Regions from separate parts of the Pseudomonas sp. CP4 genome, predicted to be linked through region 3. Evidence: predicted binding sites of a transcription regulator. Region 3 holds the regulator's gene; each other region holds the start of a gene.
The links. The regulator sigma-54, encoded in region 3, starts transcription at its own class of promoters, with help from an activator protein. The targets are predictions, from matches to a motif close to ANTGGCATNNANNTTGCTNT.
Positions count from the first base shown of each region.

Region 1: a site for sigma-54 is predicted at 2,574-2,593, ahead of ACMYUN_RS05730 (circularly permuted type 2 ATP-grasp protein). Genes of this name have one in related genera too.
Region 2: a site for sigma-54 is predicted at 3,988-4,007, ahead of ACMYUN_RS07140 (flagellar basal body rod protein FlgF). Genes of this name have one in related genera too.

Region 1 covers NZ_CP180489.1:1,325,227-1,330,835, forward strand. Annotated here, with positions in the region: gene ACMYUN_RS05720 (transglutaminase family protein) at 1-171, opposite strand, end outside; gene ACMYUN_RS05725 (alpha-E domain-containing protein) at 168-1,118, opposite strand; gene ACMYUN_RS05730 (circularly permuted type 2 ATP-grasp protein) at 1,131-2,540, opposite strand; gene ACMYUN_RS05735 (ribonuclease E inhibitor RraB) at 3,018-3,365, opposite strand; gene ACMYUN_RS05740 (hypothetical protein) at 3,575-3,808, opposite strand; gene speE (polyamine aminopropyltransferase) at 4,095-4,970, opposite strand; gene ACMYUN_RS05750 (PLDc N-terminal domain-containing protein) at 5,212-5,403, opposite strand; gene ACMYUN_RS05755 (hypothetical protein) at 5,475-5,609, opposite strand, start outside.
Region 2 covers NZ_CP180489.1:1,610,422-1,616,030, reverse strand. Annotated here, with positions in the region: gene ACMYUN_RS07160 (amino acid aminotransferase) at 1-500, opposite strand, end outside; gene ACMYUN_RS07155 (4a-hydroxytetrahydrobiopterin dehydratase) at 500-856, opposite strand; gene phhA (phenylalanine 4-monooxygenase) at 972-1,763, opposite strand; gene ACMYUN_RS07145 (sigma-54-dependent transcriptional regulator) at 2,155-3,717, shown strand; gene ACMYUN_RS07140 (flagellar basal body rod protein FlgF) at 4,062-4,802, shown strand; gene flgG (flagellar basal-body rod protein FlgG) at 4,848-5,609, shown strand, end outside.
Region 3 covers NZ_CP180489.1:2,290,336-2,295,944, reverse strand. Annotated here, with positions in the region: gene ptsN (PTS IIA-like nitrogen regulatory protein PtsN) at 1-49, opposite strand, end outside; gene hpf (ribosome hibernation-promoting factor, HPF/YfiA family) at 62-370, opposite strand; gene ACMYUN_RS10320 (RNA polymerase factor sigma-54) at 444-1,934, opposite strand; gene lptB (LPS export ABC transporter ATP-binding protein) at 2,101-2,826, opposite strand; gene lptA (lipopolysaccharide transport periplasmic protein LptA) at 2,826-3,371, opposite strand; gene lptC (LPS export ABC transporter periplasmic protein LptC) at 3,358-3,930, opposite strand; gene ACMYUN_RS10300 (KdsC family phosphatase) at 3,939-4,463, opposite strand; gene ACMYUN_RS10295 (KpsF/GutQ family sugar-phosphate isomerase) at 4,463-5,437, opposite strand.

The DNA of each region.
Region 1 (5,609 bases), 970 kb from region 3:
GATGTTGCCGAACGGATCGAGCTGCGCACGCACAGGACGCGGTAGGTCGAGTTGCCAACTGAGCACATGCTGGCGCTCGCTGTCGTGGGGCGTCAGGCGCAGGTACTGGATGCTCGCGCGCACCTGATCTTCATAGTGATAGGTGGTCTCGTGGCTTATGGAAAGTCTCATGCAGCCTCCAGGTAGGAACTGTGAATGGCGTTGCCCAACTGGCGCACCAGCGGGATGAATTCGGTCAGCCAGGCGTGCAGGCCTTCTTCGAGGATTTCGTTGATGCCGGTGTAGCGCAGGCGCGCGTCCATTTCCGCCGCCAGGCGTTGTGCCGGTCGGCCGTTGGCGCCGGGCAGTTGCGCGAGGATCTGGTCGATCTCTTCGGTACAGGCACGCAGCGAACGCGGCACATCGGCGCGCAACAGCAGCAGTTCGGCCACATGCCGGGCGCCGGGCGCGTCGCGATAGATTTCCGTGTAGGCCTCGAACGAAGACAAGGCGCGCAGCAGCGCACTCCACTGGTAATAGGCATGCGCGGTGCCATCGCTCACCGCTTCGGCCTGATCGCCGGCCATTTCGTAGCGGGCATCAAGCAGGCGCAGCGTGTTGTCCGCGCGTTCGATGAACGTGCCCAGACGGATAAAACGAAACGCGTCGTTGCGCATGATCGTGCCGTAGGACGCGCCACGGAACAGGTGCGAGCGCTCCTTGATCCATTCGCAGAAACGGCTCATGCCGTAGCGGCTCAGACCCTGTTCGGCGATGCCGCGAATTTCCAGCCAGGTGGCGTTGATGTTTTCCCACATGTCGGCGGTGATCCGCCCGCGCACGGCATGGGCACTGGCTCGCGCCGAGCCGAGGCAGCTGTAAATGCTCGCCGGGTTGGCCGCGTCCAGCGCAAAGAAATGCAGCAGACGCTCGGCGTGCAGATCACCGTGGCGTTCAAGGTAATCATCAAGGGTGCCGGTAATGAGCAACGGCATGGCGAGTTCGTGCAGCCCGTCGCCGCGCCCGTCCTGCGGCATCAGCGACAGCGAATAACTGATGTCGAGCATGCGCGCGAGATTCTCCGCACGCTCCAGGTAACGCGACATCCAGTACAGATCCGAGGCAGTTCTACTTAACATGGCAAGCTTCCTTCAATCCTCGACTACCCAGGTGTCCTTGGTGCCGCCGCCCTGGGAGGAATTCACCACCAGGGAGCCTTCACGCAACGCGACCCGGGTCAAACCGCCAGGCACCACCCGGGTTTCGCGCCCGGACAACACGAACGGACGCAAATCGATATGGCGCGGTGCAATGCCGTTCTCGACAAAGGTCGGACAGGTCGACAGCGACAGCGTCGGCTGCGCGATGTAAGCATGGGGTTTGGCTTTGATGCGCTCACGGAACGCATCGATTTCCGCCGTCGTCGAGGCCGGCCCGACCAGCATGCCGTAACCGCCGGAGCCCTGGGTTTCCTTGACCACCAGTTCCGGAAGATTGGCCAGCACGTGGGACAGCTCGGACGGGTTGCGGCATTGCCAGGTCGGCACGTTTTTCAGAATCGGCTCTTCGTCGAGGTAGAAACGGATCATGTCGGTGACAAACGGATACACCGATTTATCGTCCGCCACGCCGGTGCCGATGGCGTTGGCCAGTACCACGTTGCCGGAACGATAGGACGACAGCAGCCCCGGCACGCCGAGCATCGAGTCCGGGTTGAATGCCAGCGGATCGAGGAAGGCATCGTCGAGGCGGCGATAGATCACGTCCACCGCTTTCGGGCCATCGGTGGTGCGCATGAATACCTTGTCGTCGCGCACGAACAGATCCGCACCTTCGACCAGTTCCACGCCCATTTCCCGCGCCAGAAAGGCATGTTCGAAGAACGCGCTGTTGAAGCGTCCCGGCGTCAGCACCACCACGCTGGGATTGTCGATCGGGCTTGAGCTCTTGAGAGTGTCGAGCAGCAGATTGGGGTAGTGATCGATCGGGGCGATGCGCTGGGCGGAGAACAGTTCGGGAAACAGGCGCATCATCATTTTGCGGTCTTCGAGCATGTAGCTGACGCCGCTGGGTGTGCGCAGGTTGTCCTCGAGGACGTAATAAGTGCCATCGCCGTCGCGCACCAGATCGACGCCGGAGATGTGCGAGTAGATGTCGCGGTGCAGATCCAGGCCCTGCATCGCCAACTGGTATTGCTCGTTGGCCAGCACCTGTTCGGCGGGAATGATCCCGGCCTTGATGATGCGCTGCTCGTGATAGAGGTCGGCGAGAAACATGTTCAACGCCTTGACCCGCTGAATACAGCCGCGCTCGACAATCCGCCATTCACTGGCGGGGATGCTGCGGGGAATGGTATCGAACGGAATCAGGCGCTCGGTGCCCTGCTCGTCGCCATAGAGCGTAAAGGTGATCCCGGCACGGTGGAACAGCAGATCGGCCTCGCGGCGGCGCTGCGCGAGCAGCTCGTCGGGCGTCTCGGCCAGCCAGCGGGCAAATTCCCGGTAATGCGGGCGGACCAGGCCGCCGGCATCGTACATCTCGTCAAAATAGGTGCGGATCATGCCGTACTCCTTGTCACTCCGGACATACAGGCCTTCGCAAGGCCCGTGCCATCGGCATAAACGCTTTTAATTCAATCGGTTGTAGATCTATGCCACAGACCGCGCACCATTCCTGTGCGGCAAATGCCCCGGCCCGATTGCCCCCGCTTCATTGCGACGCACTGCATCGCCTATCACCAGCATAGTCAGAGTTGATTTCACTGCCCGGCCGCGACTGCGGATAATCCGCGCATTCGCTGCAGAACTTCCCCGGCACGCCGCCGCGAAGTAGCCAGCTCAACTGATCTGAACTGCCTTGGCAGCCCCGTCCCGACAGGACTTTATCGCGTACCCGTCTTCCCTTTTAGCCACCCTCTCCGGTGGCTTTTTTTTGCCCGGGATTCTTGTTTCAGGGTTTTGCCACTGCGATGTGCAGAAGCCAGAAACGACAACGGCCGACCCGAAGGTCAGCCGTTGCCCGATACAAAATGCTCAATATCAATTCAGGCGGTAACGATTGCGCACCTCCTGCTTCACGCCCCAACCCTCGATAATGCCGCCCAGCGGTTCGACCACGGCAGAAAAGCCTTGCTCGAAATCGCCGATGTCGTCATAGGTTGCGTACATCACTTTGCTCAATTCCAGCGACCAGGCGCCGTCGTCGCGCGCACTGACCTGGGCATTGATGGATTCACCGCGAAATTTGCCTGCTGCCCTGCGCGCCCGCTCCTCGTCCGGGAAAATCGCGTAGAACTCGATGGGATGGAACCGGGAAAAATCGAAACCGCCTTCTTTCATGCGGCGCAGAACGTTGCTGCTGATGTCTTCTTGATAGGCTGTGCTCATGAATCGTCCCCCTCGATTGATGGATAGACTTTCCGTATTCCCGCCCCGGGCCTTTTGGCCTAAGTACTACGGCAACGTGGTTGCGAGCGGGAAACAAGCATGTAGCTGACAAGACCAGACCTTAGCGATCCATTCGCTGATCTCGCTTGCAGAGTAGCCCCAAGAGAGCGCCGCTGCCAAGGCCTGGTTTACGAGATGACAGGAAGTGTTCAGACAGGTGTGATGCTGCGGATTTCGATGCCGTTCTGGGTCTTGAGGTTTTTCACCTCGGCATCGGTGGTGCGCCCTTGCAGGTCGTTGAGATCCAGCTTGGCGGCAACCGGAAGAAGCCGCTCCTTGATCAGCCGAGCGGCTTCATCATCGGACGGGCATTCCTCACGTTCGAAGACTTCATCAATAATTACGCCGTGATCATCCACGAAAGTGACTTTCCACTTTTGCATCAGTGCCTCCTCGATCAACCCGTAGATGGGCTTACCTCTATCTCGACTTTTTTCCGCGATAGTTGGTTCAAAAGGATTACAGCCGACAACGGTGAAAATAACCATCCGATCGATAGGGCGGACTCTGTGGCGAGGGGATTTATCCCCGTCCGGCTGCGCAGCAGTCGTAATACCATCCATTGCGGTTTAATGGAGACACCGCGCAGGCCGGTTCAGGGATGCTGCGCATCCCAACCGGTAAATCCCCTCGCCACAAAAGCTTTCTTGCAGAGCGACGTCAGGGTGATCAGTCGTTGCTCGGCTTGTTGACCGCTTGCAGCACGTATTGCGGCAAGGCAAACGCGCCGATGTGGATTTCCGGATTGTAGTAACGGGTGACGATGCCGCTGCCGATGAAGCGCTGTTGCAGGGTTTCACGACTGAGCTTGCGGTAGGCCGGGTTGGTCGAGCCCCAAGCGAAGGTCATCGAACCGCCGATGTAGGTCGGCACAGCGGCCTGGTAGAAGTGCCAGTCCGGGAACAGGCTGCGCAGACGACCGGCGGTGGTTTTGACTTCGTCGATCTGCATGAACGGCGTGCCGTTCTGGGTAACGAGAATGCCGCCGTCGTTCAGGCAACGGTGGCAAGCCTGGTAGAAGTTCTCCGAGAACAGCACTTCACCCGGGCCGATCGGGTCGGTGGAGTCGGAGATGATCACGTCGAATTTTTCAGTGGTGGTGGCGACGAAACGCATGCCGTCGTCGATCACCAGGTTCAGGCGCGGATCGTCGTAGGCACCGGCGGAATGGTTCGGCAGGAATTCCTTGCACATGTCGACCACAGTGCCGTCGATTTCAACCATGGTGATGTGCTCGACGCCGGCGTGCTTGGTCACTTCGCGCAGCATGCCGCCGTCACCACCGCCGATGATCAGCACGCGCTTGGCAGTGCCGTGGGCAAGGATCGGCACGTGGGTGAGCATCTCGTGGTAGATGAATTCGTCGGCTTCGGTGGTCTGGATCACGCCGTCCAACGCCATGACCCGGCCCATGCGCGGGTTCTGGAAGATCACCAGATGCTGGTGTTCGGTGCGCACTTCGTGCAGCAGTTTTTCCATGCGAAAGCGCTGGCCGTAGCCTTCGTAGAGGGTTTCCAGGTACTCACTGGTCTTGGTGACGGTCATGGTCAAGTGCTCCGATAAATGCGCGGGCGCCATCGTGGGGACGATAGCCCGGGAAAGGCGCGCATTCTACGTTGCCGAAGATGACAGGTCGAACCTCAGCTTATTTTTTACCAGCGCAAACCAATGTGGGAGCAAGCCTGCTCGCGAAAGCGCAGCACCAGTTGCCGGTGATGGCGACTGACACAACGTCTTCGCGAGCAGGCTCGCTCCCACAGGGATAACAGTGTGATCGAAAATCAGCTCAGATCCGGACGTTGCCCCGTGGCCCGGCAATCGCCCAGATGATCAGGCCCAGCACTGGCAGGAGGATGATCAGCAGCACCCAGACGATTTTCATCCCGGTTGAGGTACCGCTTTTCAGTACGTTGATGATGGCCCAGATGTCGAGGGCAAGGATGATCAGGCCAATCAGACCGTTGAACGTGGAACCCATGGTGTCGCTCCAGAATAGTGGCATGCACTTTTAGGATAGACGGTCGCGCGCAGGGTTCCCTTTTATTGCGTTCAGACGTGAACGGCGACCTTCAAGGCTTCCAGTGCCGGCGCCGCGGCGATGCCGATCTCGGCGCACAACTTCAGCACCCGCGGCACGTCGTTGCCGTAGACCAGGACCATTTGCAGTTCATCGTCGAGCAACTG
Region 2 (5,609 bases), 680 kb from region 3:
CTGAGCACGGCGAGCATGGCTTCGACGTCGAGGCGGTTGTCGCTGCCGACGTACGGGTAGTGGCTGACCTTAACCTTGGCGGCGGCGAAAATGGTTTCGTGGATCGGCCAGGTCGGGTTGCTCAACCACACGCCTTTGCCCGGCAGGCATTGGGCGATAAAGTCGGCCGCCAGACGCAGGGCACCGGTGCCGCCCGGGGTCTGAGTGGCGCCGGCGCGTTGTTCGGTGAGCAGTTGTGAGTCGGCGCCGAGCACCAGCTCGTTGATGACCTTGCCGAACAGCGGGTTGCCATGGCCACCGATGTAGGTCTTGGTGTCCTGGCTTTCGACCAGTCGCGCTTCGGCGATTTTCACCGCCTCCGGGATCGGCGTCAGGCCCTGGGCATCCTTGTAGACGCCAACGCCGAGGTCGAATTTGCGCGGATTGGCATCCTGCGCATAGGCCTCCATCAAACCGAGAATCGGGTCGCCGGGAACCCGGCCGATGGCGTCGAAGTGCATTACTTGCGTCCTTCTGCGGTCTTGGCCACTTCGTCAGTGCGCGCGGCCATGATGAAGTCGTTGCGGTGCAGGCCTTTGATCGAGTGGCTCCACCAGGTCACGGTGACTTTGCCCCATTCGGTCAGCAGACCCGGGTGGTGACCTTCGGCCTCGGAGATCTCGCCCACTGCGTTGGTGAACGCCAGCGCATGTTTGAAGTTCTTGAACAGGAAAACTTTCTCCAGCTGCATGATGCCGTCGCGTACTTCGATGTTCCAGTCAGGGATCTGCTTGATCAGGATCGGCAGTTCTTCATCGCTGACTTGTGGCGCATCGGCGCGGCAGGCTTCGCAGTGGGCTTGGTTCAAAGTCGACATGGTGTATTCCTGAAAACGAGTGTGTTTTTTATTAAAGCGCGTGTGCCGTCAATGCCGTCACGCTAAAGCAAAGTGGCGGCGACGGACAGACGCAATTGTCAGCAAAAGTCGCGGTTCAGGCGGCTTTGGGTTTCGGCGGAAATTTCGGCGCGTGCAAGCCCAACTGCATGCCCTGACGAACCATGGCCATGATGTCTTCATGGGCCACGTCGAACAGGCGCTTGAGATTGGGCAGGACGAAATACAGCGGTTGCAGGATGTCGATGCGATACGGCGTGCGCATGGCTTCCAGCGGATCGAAGCGCTGATGTTCAGGCTCGTCCGACAGGCAGTAAACGGTTTCTTTGGGCGAGGACAGAATCCCGCCGCCGTAGATGCGCTTGCCCTGCGGGGTGTCGACCAGACCGAATTCGATGGTCATCCAGTACAGCCGCGCCAGGTACACACGCTCTTCCTTGGTCGCTTGCAGGCCGAGCTTGCCGTAGGTGTGGGTGAATTCGGCGAAGTACGGGTTGGTCAGCAGCGGGCAGTGGCCGAAGATCTCGTGGAAGATGTCCGGCTCTTGCAGATAGTCGAGCTCTTCGCGGGTACGAATGAAGGTGGCGACGGGGAATTGCTTGCTGGCAAGCAATTCGAAAAAGGTCTGGAAGGGGATTAGCGCTGGCACCCGGGCAACTTGCCAGCCGGTGGTCTCGCCGAGGACTTTATTGATCTCGGCCAGTTGCGGGATACGGTCGTGGGGCAGGCCGAGTTTTTCGATACCGTCCAGGTACTCCTGGCACGCGCGACCTTCAATCACCTTCAACTGGCGAGTGATCAGCGTGTTCCACACCGCATGTTCTTCGGCGGGGTAGTCGATAAAACCTTGCGCATCGGGCTCGCGAGCCACGTATTGCGTCTGCTTCATGCTGCTCTCCTGCTAGGAAATTCGTTTTTGTTATGTCCAGCGATGGCTAAAGGAATACCCCAGAGTGCGAAGGCGCGCAGCATGTTGAGCCGTGAGTGCGTAGGAAAATTCAACTGATTTCGTAAAGTTATCGTTACGCTTGGTCGGGTAATGCGCGTTTGCGGTGATTGGCGGGTTTGAAATGGGGCGGGGCTGTCACATAATCTTGACAACTATCTGCGTGCCTCGACAGAAAACAATTTGGCGCGCAACGCGATTCCCCTGTGGGAGCGAGCTTGCTTGCGAAAGCGGTGGACCTGACACATCAATGTAGGATGTGCCGCCGTCTTCGCGAGCAAGCTCGCTCCCACAGGGGATGTGTCAATTTTCCAGTCTTGTCGGGCCTTTTTCTATGCGCATCAAAGTCCACTGCCAGAACCGCATCGGCATCCTGCGCGATATTCTCAATCTGCTGGTGGCATACGGGATCAACGTTGCCCGCGGTGAGGTTGGCGGTGAGCATGGCAACGCGATCTACCTGCACTGCCCGAACCTGATCAACATCCAGTTCCAGGCATTGCGGCCGAAATTCGAGGCAATCGGCGGGGTGTTCGGTGTCAAGCGCGTCGGGCTGATGCCCAGCGAGCGCCGGCATATGGAATTGAATGCGCTGCTCGGCGCGCTGGAATTTCCGGTGCTGTCGATCGACATGGGCGGCTCGATCGTTGCGGCCAACCGCGCTGCAGCGCAATTGCTCGGCGTGCGTGTCGATGAGGTGCCGGGGATTCCATTGTCGCGCTACGCTGAGGATTTCGATTTGCCGGAACTGGTGCGCGCCAACAAATCGCGAATCAACGGCATGCGGGTCAAGGTCAAGGGCGACATCTTTCTTGCCGACATCGCGCCGCTGCAATCGGAGCACGATGACAGCGAGGCCATGGCCGGCGCCGTATTGACTCTGCACCGCGCCGACCGCGTCGGCGAGCGTATCTACAATGTGCGCAAGCAAGAGCTGCGCGGCTTCGACAGTATTTTCCAAAGCTCGAAAGTCATGGCCGCTGTGGTCCGCGAAGCGCGACGCATGGCACCGCTGGATGCGCCGCTATTAATAGAAGGCGAAACCGGCACCGGCAAGGAACTGCTCGCGCGCGCCTGTCACCTTGCCAGTCCGCGCGGACAGTCACCGTTGATGGCGCTCAACTGCGCCGGGTTGCCGGAGTCGATGGCCGAGACCGAACTGTTCGGCTACGGCCCCGGCGCCTTCGAAGGCGCACGGGCCGAAGGCAAGCTCGGCCTGCTGGAGTTGACCGCTGGCGGCACGCTGTTTCTCGATGGCGTCGGCGAGATGAGTCCGCGCTTGCAAGTCAAATTGCTGCGCTTTCTTCAGGACGGCTGCTTCCGTCGCGTCGGCAGTGATGAAGAGGTGTATCTCGACGTGCGGGTGATCTGCGCCACCCAGGTGGACTTGTCCGAACTGTGCGCGCGGGGCGAGTTTCGTCAGGATCTCTATCACCGCTTGAACGTGCTGTCGCTGCACATTCCGCCGTTGCGCGAATGCCTCGACGGTCTGACGCCGCTGGTTGAACACTTCCTCGATCAGGCCAGTCGGCAGATCGGCTGTCCGCTGCCGAAACTGGCCCCGGCGGCGATGGATCGCCTCAGCCATTACCACTGGCCGGGCAATGTCCGGCAATTGGAGAACGTGCTGTTCCAGGCGGTTTCGTTGTGCGACGGCGGTAAGGTCAAGGCTGAACATATCCGCCTGCCGGATTATGGCGTGCGTCAGCCGCTTGGCGATTTTTCCCTGGATGGAAATCTGGATGAGATTGTCGGGCGTTTCGAGAAAGCGGTGCTGGAGCGCTTGTATTCCGAGCACCCGAGCAGTCGGCAACTGGGCAAGCGGCTGGGGGTTTCGCACACCACCATTGCCAACAAGCTGCGTGAGTATGAGGTGGGCAAAACCTCCGAAAGCTAAATAGAGCCTTTGTGGCGAGGGGATTTATCCCCGATGGGCGGCGAAGCCGCCCCGCTTTTCCTTCCCAGCGACCTCATTTGCAGGCTTGGCGACTGCTGCGCAGCCGAACGGGGATAAATCCCCTCGCCACAGGATCGCCATCCCCCCGCTGAACTGAGGATTGCCACCAACCGGCATGACACCGCCGGTTTTTCGTCTTCGATACATTTCAAATTCCCCTCCGATCCCCTCAAGTCCCTTGTTTACCGGGCCTTTGCCCGCCAATAAAAAGTTGGTCTGCAAATTGCTTATGGCTGAGCAGTACAGCGGTGGGCGGCAAACGTCCGGCATGCAGAGGAAACACTGTGGACAAGTACCTTTATGTGGCAATGACCGGCGCCAGCCAGAACGCACTGGCGCAGCGGGCGCATGCCAACAACCTGGCGAACATTTCCACCAACGGCTTCCAGCGCGACCTCGAGCAGGCGCGTTCGATGCCGGTATTCGGTGACAGCTTTCCGGCGCGTGCGTTTGCCATGAGCGAACGGCCCGCCACCGACTTCACCCCGGGCTCGCTGGTGCAGACTGGCCGCGACCTCGACGTCGCAGTGTCCGGCAACGGTTTCATCGCCGTGCAGAACCCCAACGGTGGCGAAAGCTACGTGCGCACCGGCAGCCTGAACATCGACGCCCTCGGCGTACTGCGCGCCGGCAACGGCATGCCGGTAATCGGCAACGGCGGCCCGATCGCCGTGCCGCCCGAGCAGCAGGTCGAAGTTGGCGAAGACGGCACCATCAGTATTCGCGCAATGGGCGAAGGTCCGCGCGTGATGGCCGAAGTCGACCGGATCAAGCTGGTCAACCCGGACATCAAGAACATGAACAAAGGTCTCGACGGTTCGATTTACACCAAGGACGGCCAGCCGGCGCAAGCCGACGCCAACGTCAAACTGGTCTCGGGTTTCCTCGAGTCGAGCAACGTCAATGCCGTGGAAGAAATGACTTCGGTGCTGGCCCTGGCCAAGCAGTTCGAGTTGCACGTCAAGATGATGAACACCGCCAAAGACGACGACCAGGCCATGGCTCGGGTCTTGCAGATCAGCTAATTATCAGAACGTCGCGCCGTAAAACAGGCGCACGAGGAGAATCGAATGCTTCCGGCTCTATGGGTTGCCAAAACCGGCCTGTCCGCCCAGGACACCAACCTGACCACCATTTCCAACAACCTGGCGAACGTTTCGACCACGGGTTTCAAACGTGACCGTGCAGAGTTCCAGGACCTGCTCTATCAGATCAAGCGTCAGCCAGGCGCCCAGTCGACCCAGGACAGCGAACTGCCGTCGGGTCTGCAAGTGGGTACCGGTGTGCGCATCGTCGGCACGCAGAAAAACTTCACCGCCGGCAGCCTGCAAACCACCGAGCAGCCGCTGGACATGGCCATCGACGGTCGCGGTTTCTTCCAGATCCTGCAGCCGGACGGCACCACGTCCTACACCCGTGACGGTACTTTTCACCTCGACTCCAATGGCCAGATCGTCAATGCCAGCGGTTTCGCTCTGGAACCGGCGATCATCATCCCGAACGATGCGCAGACCTTCACTGTCGGCCGCGACGGTACCGTGTCGATCACCATCGCCGGCAACCCGGCCTCGCAAGTGATCGGCAACCTGCAGACCGCCGACTTCATCAACCCGGCCGGCCTGCAAGCCGTGGGCAACAACCTGTTCCTGGAAACCGCGGCTTCCGGCGCGCCTCAGATCGGCACCCCGGGCCTGAACGGTTTCGGTACCACGCTGCAGAACACCCTGGAAACGTCCAACGTCAGCACCGTTGAAGAGATGGTCAACATGATCACCACTCAACGCGCCTACGAGATGAACTCCAAGGTGATCTCCACCGCCGACCAGATGCTC
Region 3 (5,609 bases):
CGTTCACTTGGGAACGGCCGGGGGTCAGGATGGTTTCAAGTCGGATCATGGGATAGGGGTGTTAACGACCGGTTGCGCCCTGGAGGAGGCTCTGGGTCTTTTCCTTATGCTTTTTGAGTTGGCGATCCAGCTTGTCGGTGAGTGAGTCGATCGCAGCGTACATGTCAGTATCTTCTGCGTTGGCGACCACTTCGCTGCCGGGGATATGCAAGGTGGCTTCGATCTTCTGCTTCAGCTTTTCGACGCACATCGTGACCTGCACGTTGGTGATCTTGTCGAAATGTCGCTCCAGTCGTTGGAGTTTTTCCTCGATGTAGGAACGCAGAGGTTGGGTCACTTCCAGTTGGTGTCCACTGATGTTGACTTGCATACAGCTTCTCCTTCGTTGCCAGTGCATAAAGCGGCAGGCCGAAAAGCCTGCCACTGGAACGCTGTAACGTGGCTTACATCAACCGCTTGCGTTCGCTCGAAGGCGCGATTCCGAGGGATTCGCGGTACTTGGCGACGGTGCGGCGAGCCACCTGAATGCCTTGTGCCTCCAGTAAACCAGCGATCTTGCTGTCACTCAACGGCTTTTTCTGATTTTCCGCGGCGACCAGTTTCTTGATGATCGCGCGGATCGCTGTGGACGAGCATTCGCCGCCTTCGGAGGTGCTGACGTGGCTGGAGAAAAAGTATTTCAGCTCATAAATACCGCGCGGGGTATGCATGAATTTTTGCGTGGTTACCCGGGAAATCGTTGATTCGTGCATGCCGACCGCTTCGGCGATGTCATGCAATACCAGCGGCTTCATCGCTTCGTCGCCGTATTCGAGGAAGCCGCGCTGATGTTCGACGATCTGCGTGGCCACTTTCATCAGCGTTTCGTTGCGGCTCTGCAGGCTCTTGATGAACCAGCGGGCCTCCTGCAACTGGTTACGCATGAAGGTGTTGTCGGCGCTGGTGTCGGCACGCTTAACAAACCCGGCGTACTGGGCATTGACGCGCAGACGTGGCACCGATTCCTGATTCAGCTCGACCAGCCAGCGCTCGTTGTCCTTGCGCACGATCACATCGGGAATGACGTATTCGGCTTCGGTCGATTCGATCTGCGAGCCGGGACGCGGATTGAGACTCTGCACCAGTTCGATGACCTGGCGCAGCTCGTCTTCCTTGAGCTTCATCCGGCGCATCAACTGGCTGTAATCGCGACTGCCGAGCAGGTCGATGTAATCGGCGACCAGCCGTTTGGCCTCGCTCAGCCACGGCGTCTTCGCGGGCAACTGACGCAATTGCAGGAGCAGGCATTCGCTGAGGTTGCGGGCGCCGATCCCGGCGGGCTCGAATTGCTGGATGCGATGCAGGACGGCTTCGATCTCGTCGAGCTCGATGTCCAGTTCAGGATCGAACGCTTCAAGAATTTCTTCGAGCGTTTCGTCCAGGTAGCCCTGATTGTTGATGCAGTCGATCAGGGTCACGGCGATCAGGCGATCGGTGTCGGACATCGGTGCCAGGTTCAGTTGCCAGAGCAGATGGCTCTGCAGACTCTCCCCGGCGGACGTGCGGGTGGTGAAATCCCATTCGTCGTCATCGCTGCTGGGCAGGCTGCTGGCGCTGGTCTGGTAGACGTCTTCCCAGGCGGTATCCACCGGCAATTCGTTGGGGATGCGCTCGTTCCATTCGCCATCCTCGAGGTTATCCACCGTCGGGGCGGTTTCCTGATAGGAGGGTTCCTGAATCTCGGCGGGCTTCTGTTCGGCGTTGTCGGCCAGAGGATCGGCGTTGTCGAAGTCGTCGCCTTCTTCCTGGCGCTCAAGCATCGGATTGGATTCCAGAGCCTCCTGGATCTCCTGTTGCAGGTCCAGGGTCGACAATTGGAGCAGGCGGATGGCCTGTTGCAGCTGCGGTGTCATCGTCAGCTGCTGGCCCATTCTCAAGACTAGCGATGGTTTCATGGCAGGGGCTTAACACCTTATTCGCCGGCGCTTTGCGCCATCCACTACAGGGCGCCGAAGCGCCAAACTTAAGCAAATTATATGCCTGAAACTGAAGTGTTTGCCTAGAGCGCTGTAACAATTAAAGCGGATAAATGCGCCTTGAATCGATACAGCGCTGTCGCGCTTACAGGCGGAACTCGTGACCCAGATACACTTCCTTGACCAGATCGTTGGCCAGGATGGTCTCGGCATCGCCTTCAGCGATCAATTGACCGTCGTTGACGATGTAAGCGGTTTCGCAGATATCCAGTGTCTCGCGGACGTTGTGGTCGGTGATCAGCACACCGATGCCCTTGGCCTTGAGGTGGTGAATGATCTGCTTGATGTCGCCCACCGAGATCGGGTCGACACCGGCGAACGGTTCGTCGAGCAGGATGAATTTCGGCGCAGTCGCCAACGCACGAGCGATTTCCACCCGGCGACGCTCACCACCGGACAGGCTCATGCCGAGGTTGTCGCGGATGTGGCTGATGTGGAATTCCTGCAGCAGGCTTTCCAGCTCCTTGCGACGACCGGCCTTGTCCAGTTCCGGACGCGTCTCGAGGATCGCCATGATGTTATCGGCAACCGACAGTTTGCGGAAGATCGACGCTTCTTGCGGCAGATAGCCGATACCCGCCTTGGCGCGGCCGTGCATCGGCTGGTGGCTGACGTCCAGGTCATCGATCAGCACACGGCCCTGATCGGCCTGCACCAGGCCGACGATCATGTAGAAGCACGTCGTCTTGCCGGCGCCGTTCGGGCCGAGCAAGCCGACGATCTGCCCGCTGTCGATCGACAGGCTGACGTCACGCACGACCTGGCGGCTTTTATAGGCCTTGGCCAGGTGCTGAGCTTTCAGAGTTGCCATTACTGGGATTTCTCTTCGGTTTTCTTCTTCGGCTGGATCACCATGTCGATGCGCGGACGCGATTCGGTGACCTTGCTGCCCGTGGCGCGACCGGCGCTGGCCAGTTTCTTCACGGTGTCGTAGACGATTTTTTCGCCCTGGGTGACGTTGTTATCCTTGTCGATAACCTTGGCCTTGTCGATCAGCACCACCCGGTTCTGCTGGGCGTGGTATTGAATCGTCACGCCGTAGCCCTTGACCGGGTTGGCGTCGCCCTGGGTCTGCAGCTGCTCGAAGTAAGCCAGGTTGCCCACCGAGGTCACCACGTCGATGTCGCCATTGGGCGCGCGCGTCATGGTCACGGTGTTGCCTTTAACGATCATCGAACCCTGGGTAATGATCACGTCACCTTTATAGGTGGCGATGCCATTCTTGTCGTCCAGTTGGGCGTCGTCGGCCTGAATGCGGATAGGCTGCTGCTGATCGTTCGGCAGGGACCAGGCGCTCGCGCTTCCCAGTGCTGCGCCCAGACTGAGCAAAATAGGGAGGGTTTTAACGAGCCTCATACTGTCCTCTTACGTTCGATTGCAGGTGTATCCTGCTGTCCTTCAGGTACGCTTTCATTCCGACGCCAGTCGATACGCCACCAGCGCCCTCGATTCTAACGGGTTGCGCAGTCTGCGCATATTCCTGCTGCGGGAACACGGTCATGCGCGTGCTGGTGATCAGCGTGCCGCGCTTTTTCTCATCGGTGCGCTGCACACGGACCGAATCGATCAATTCCACTTCGGTACCGCCCGAGTTCACTTCGCCGCGTTCGCTGGTCACGTGCCAGGGGAAGTCGGTGCCGCGATACATGTTCAAGTCAGGCTTGGTCACCAGGGTGACATCGGTCGCCTTGACGTGCTCGGCCTTGTCGGAAGTCATCTCGTACTGCACCTTACCGTCGGGCAGGTACTGAATGGTATGCGTGTTGGTCGCGTACCAGTCGATCGGATTCTCGGCAGCCGAAACCGGTGGCTTGTCGAGGAAGCGTTCCGGGCTGATGTTCCAGTAGCCGACCGCAGCGAAAATCGCCGCGATGCAGCCGAACAGCAGGAAGTTGCGAAACTTTTTGCTAAACATGGTCAGGCTCACAGGTACGCGGCGTTGGCCGCTTCGAGGCGGCCCTGGGCGCGCAGGATCAATTCGCAGAATTCGCGGGCGGCACCTTCGCCGCCACGGGCGCGGGTAACGCCGTGGGCGTGTTCGCGGACGAAATCGGCAGCGTTGGCCACCGCCATGCCCAGCCCTACACGGCGGATTACCGGCAAGTCTGGCAGATCGTCACCGAGATAGGCGACTTCTTCATAGCTTAGGCCCAGTTGCGCGAGCAGGCCGTCGAGCACCACCAGTTTGTCTTCACGCCCCTGAAACAGATGCGGGATGCCGAGGTTCTTAGCGCGGCGCTCGACCACCGGGGTCTTGCGACCGCTGATGATTGCGGTTTGTACGCCGGCATTCATCAACATCTTGATGCCTTGGCCGTCGAGGGTGTTGAAGGTCTTGAACTCACTGCCGTCTTCAAGAAAGTACAGGCGGCCGTCGGTGAGCACACCGTCGACATCGAAGACTGCCAGTTTGATCGCTTTGCCGCGTTGCAGCAGATCGTTGCTCATTACATGACTCCTGCGCGCAGCAGATCGGAGAGGTTGAAGGCGCCGATCGGGCGATCCTCCTCGTCGACGACTACCAGGGCGTTGATTCGATGGTCTTCCATGATTTTCAGGGCTTCGGCGGCGAGCATGTCGGGCCGGGCGGTCTTGCCGTGGGCGGTCATCACCTGATCGATGGTGGCGCTGCGGATGTCGATGGCGCGATCCAGGGTGCGGCGCAAATCACCGTCAGTGAAGATCCCGGCGAGCTTGCCGTCGGCTTCAAGGATAGCGGTCATGCCCAGGCCTTTGCGGGTCATTTCCATCAGTGCGTCCTTGAGCAGGGTGCCGCGTTGTACCTGCGGCAGCTCTTGCCCGGCGTGCATGACGTTTTCCACTTTCAGCAGCAGGCGACGGCCAAGGGCGCCACCCGGATGCGAGAAGGCAAAATCTTCGGCGGTAAATCCACGAGCTTCCAGCAGCGCCACGGCCAGGGCATCGCCCATGACCAGCGCAGCAGTAGTAGAAGAAGTCGGTGCCAGATTCAACGGGCAGGCTTCGTGCTCGACATGCACATTGAGATTGACCTCGGCAGCCTTCGCCAAGGGCGACTGCGGATTGCCGGTGACGCTGATCAGTTGAATGCCCAAGCGCTTGATCAGCGGCAGCAGCGTCACGATTTCATTGGTCGAACCAGAGTTCGACAGGGCCAGAATCACGTCGTCGCGGGTAATCATGCCCATGTCGCCATGGCTGGCTTCGGCCGGATGCACGAAAAACGCCGGAGTGCCGGTGCTGGCGAGGGTGGCGGCGATCTTGTTGCCGATGTGCCCGGATTTGCCCATGCCGACCACGACCACACGGCCCTTGCTGGCCAGAATCATCTCGCAAGCGCGTACGAAATCGGCGTCGATATGGGCCATCAAGCCTTGGACGGCTTCCACTTCGAGGCGGATGGTGCGTTGTGCCGATTGAATCAGGTCGCGGGTTTTGCTCATGTCAGAATCGTATGGGCCGATGAAAAGGCGGCGATTATAGCGGTTATGTGGCAAAGCCTCACGCAAGTTCGACGTGCTTTGTCATTACTGGTTACCAAAACCCTCTGAAACTCGCTCAGGCCCTCTTCAGTCGGCGATCTTGGCCGGGTTCTCGCTTGGGCGCTCAGCCTTT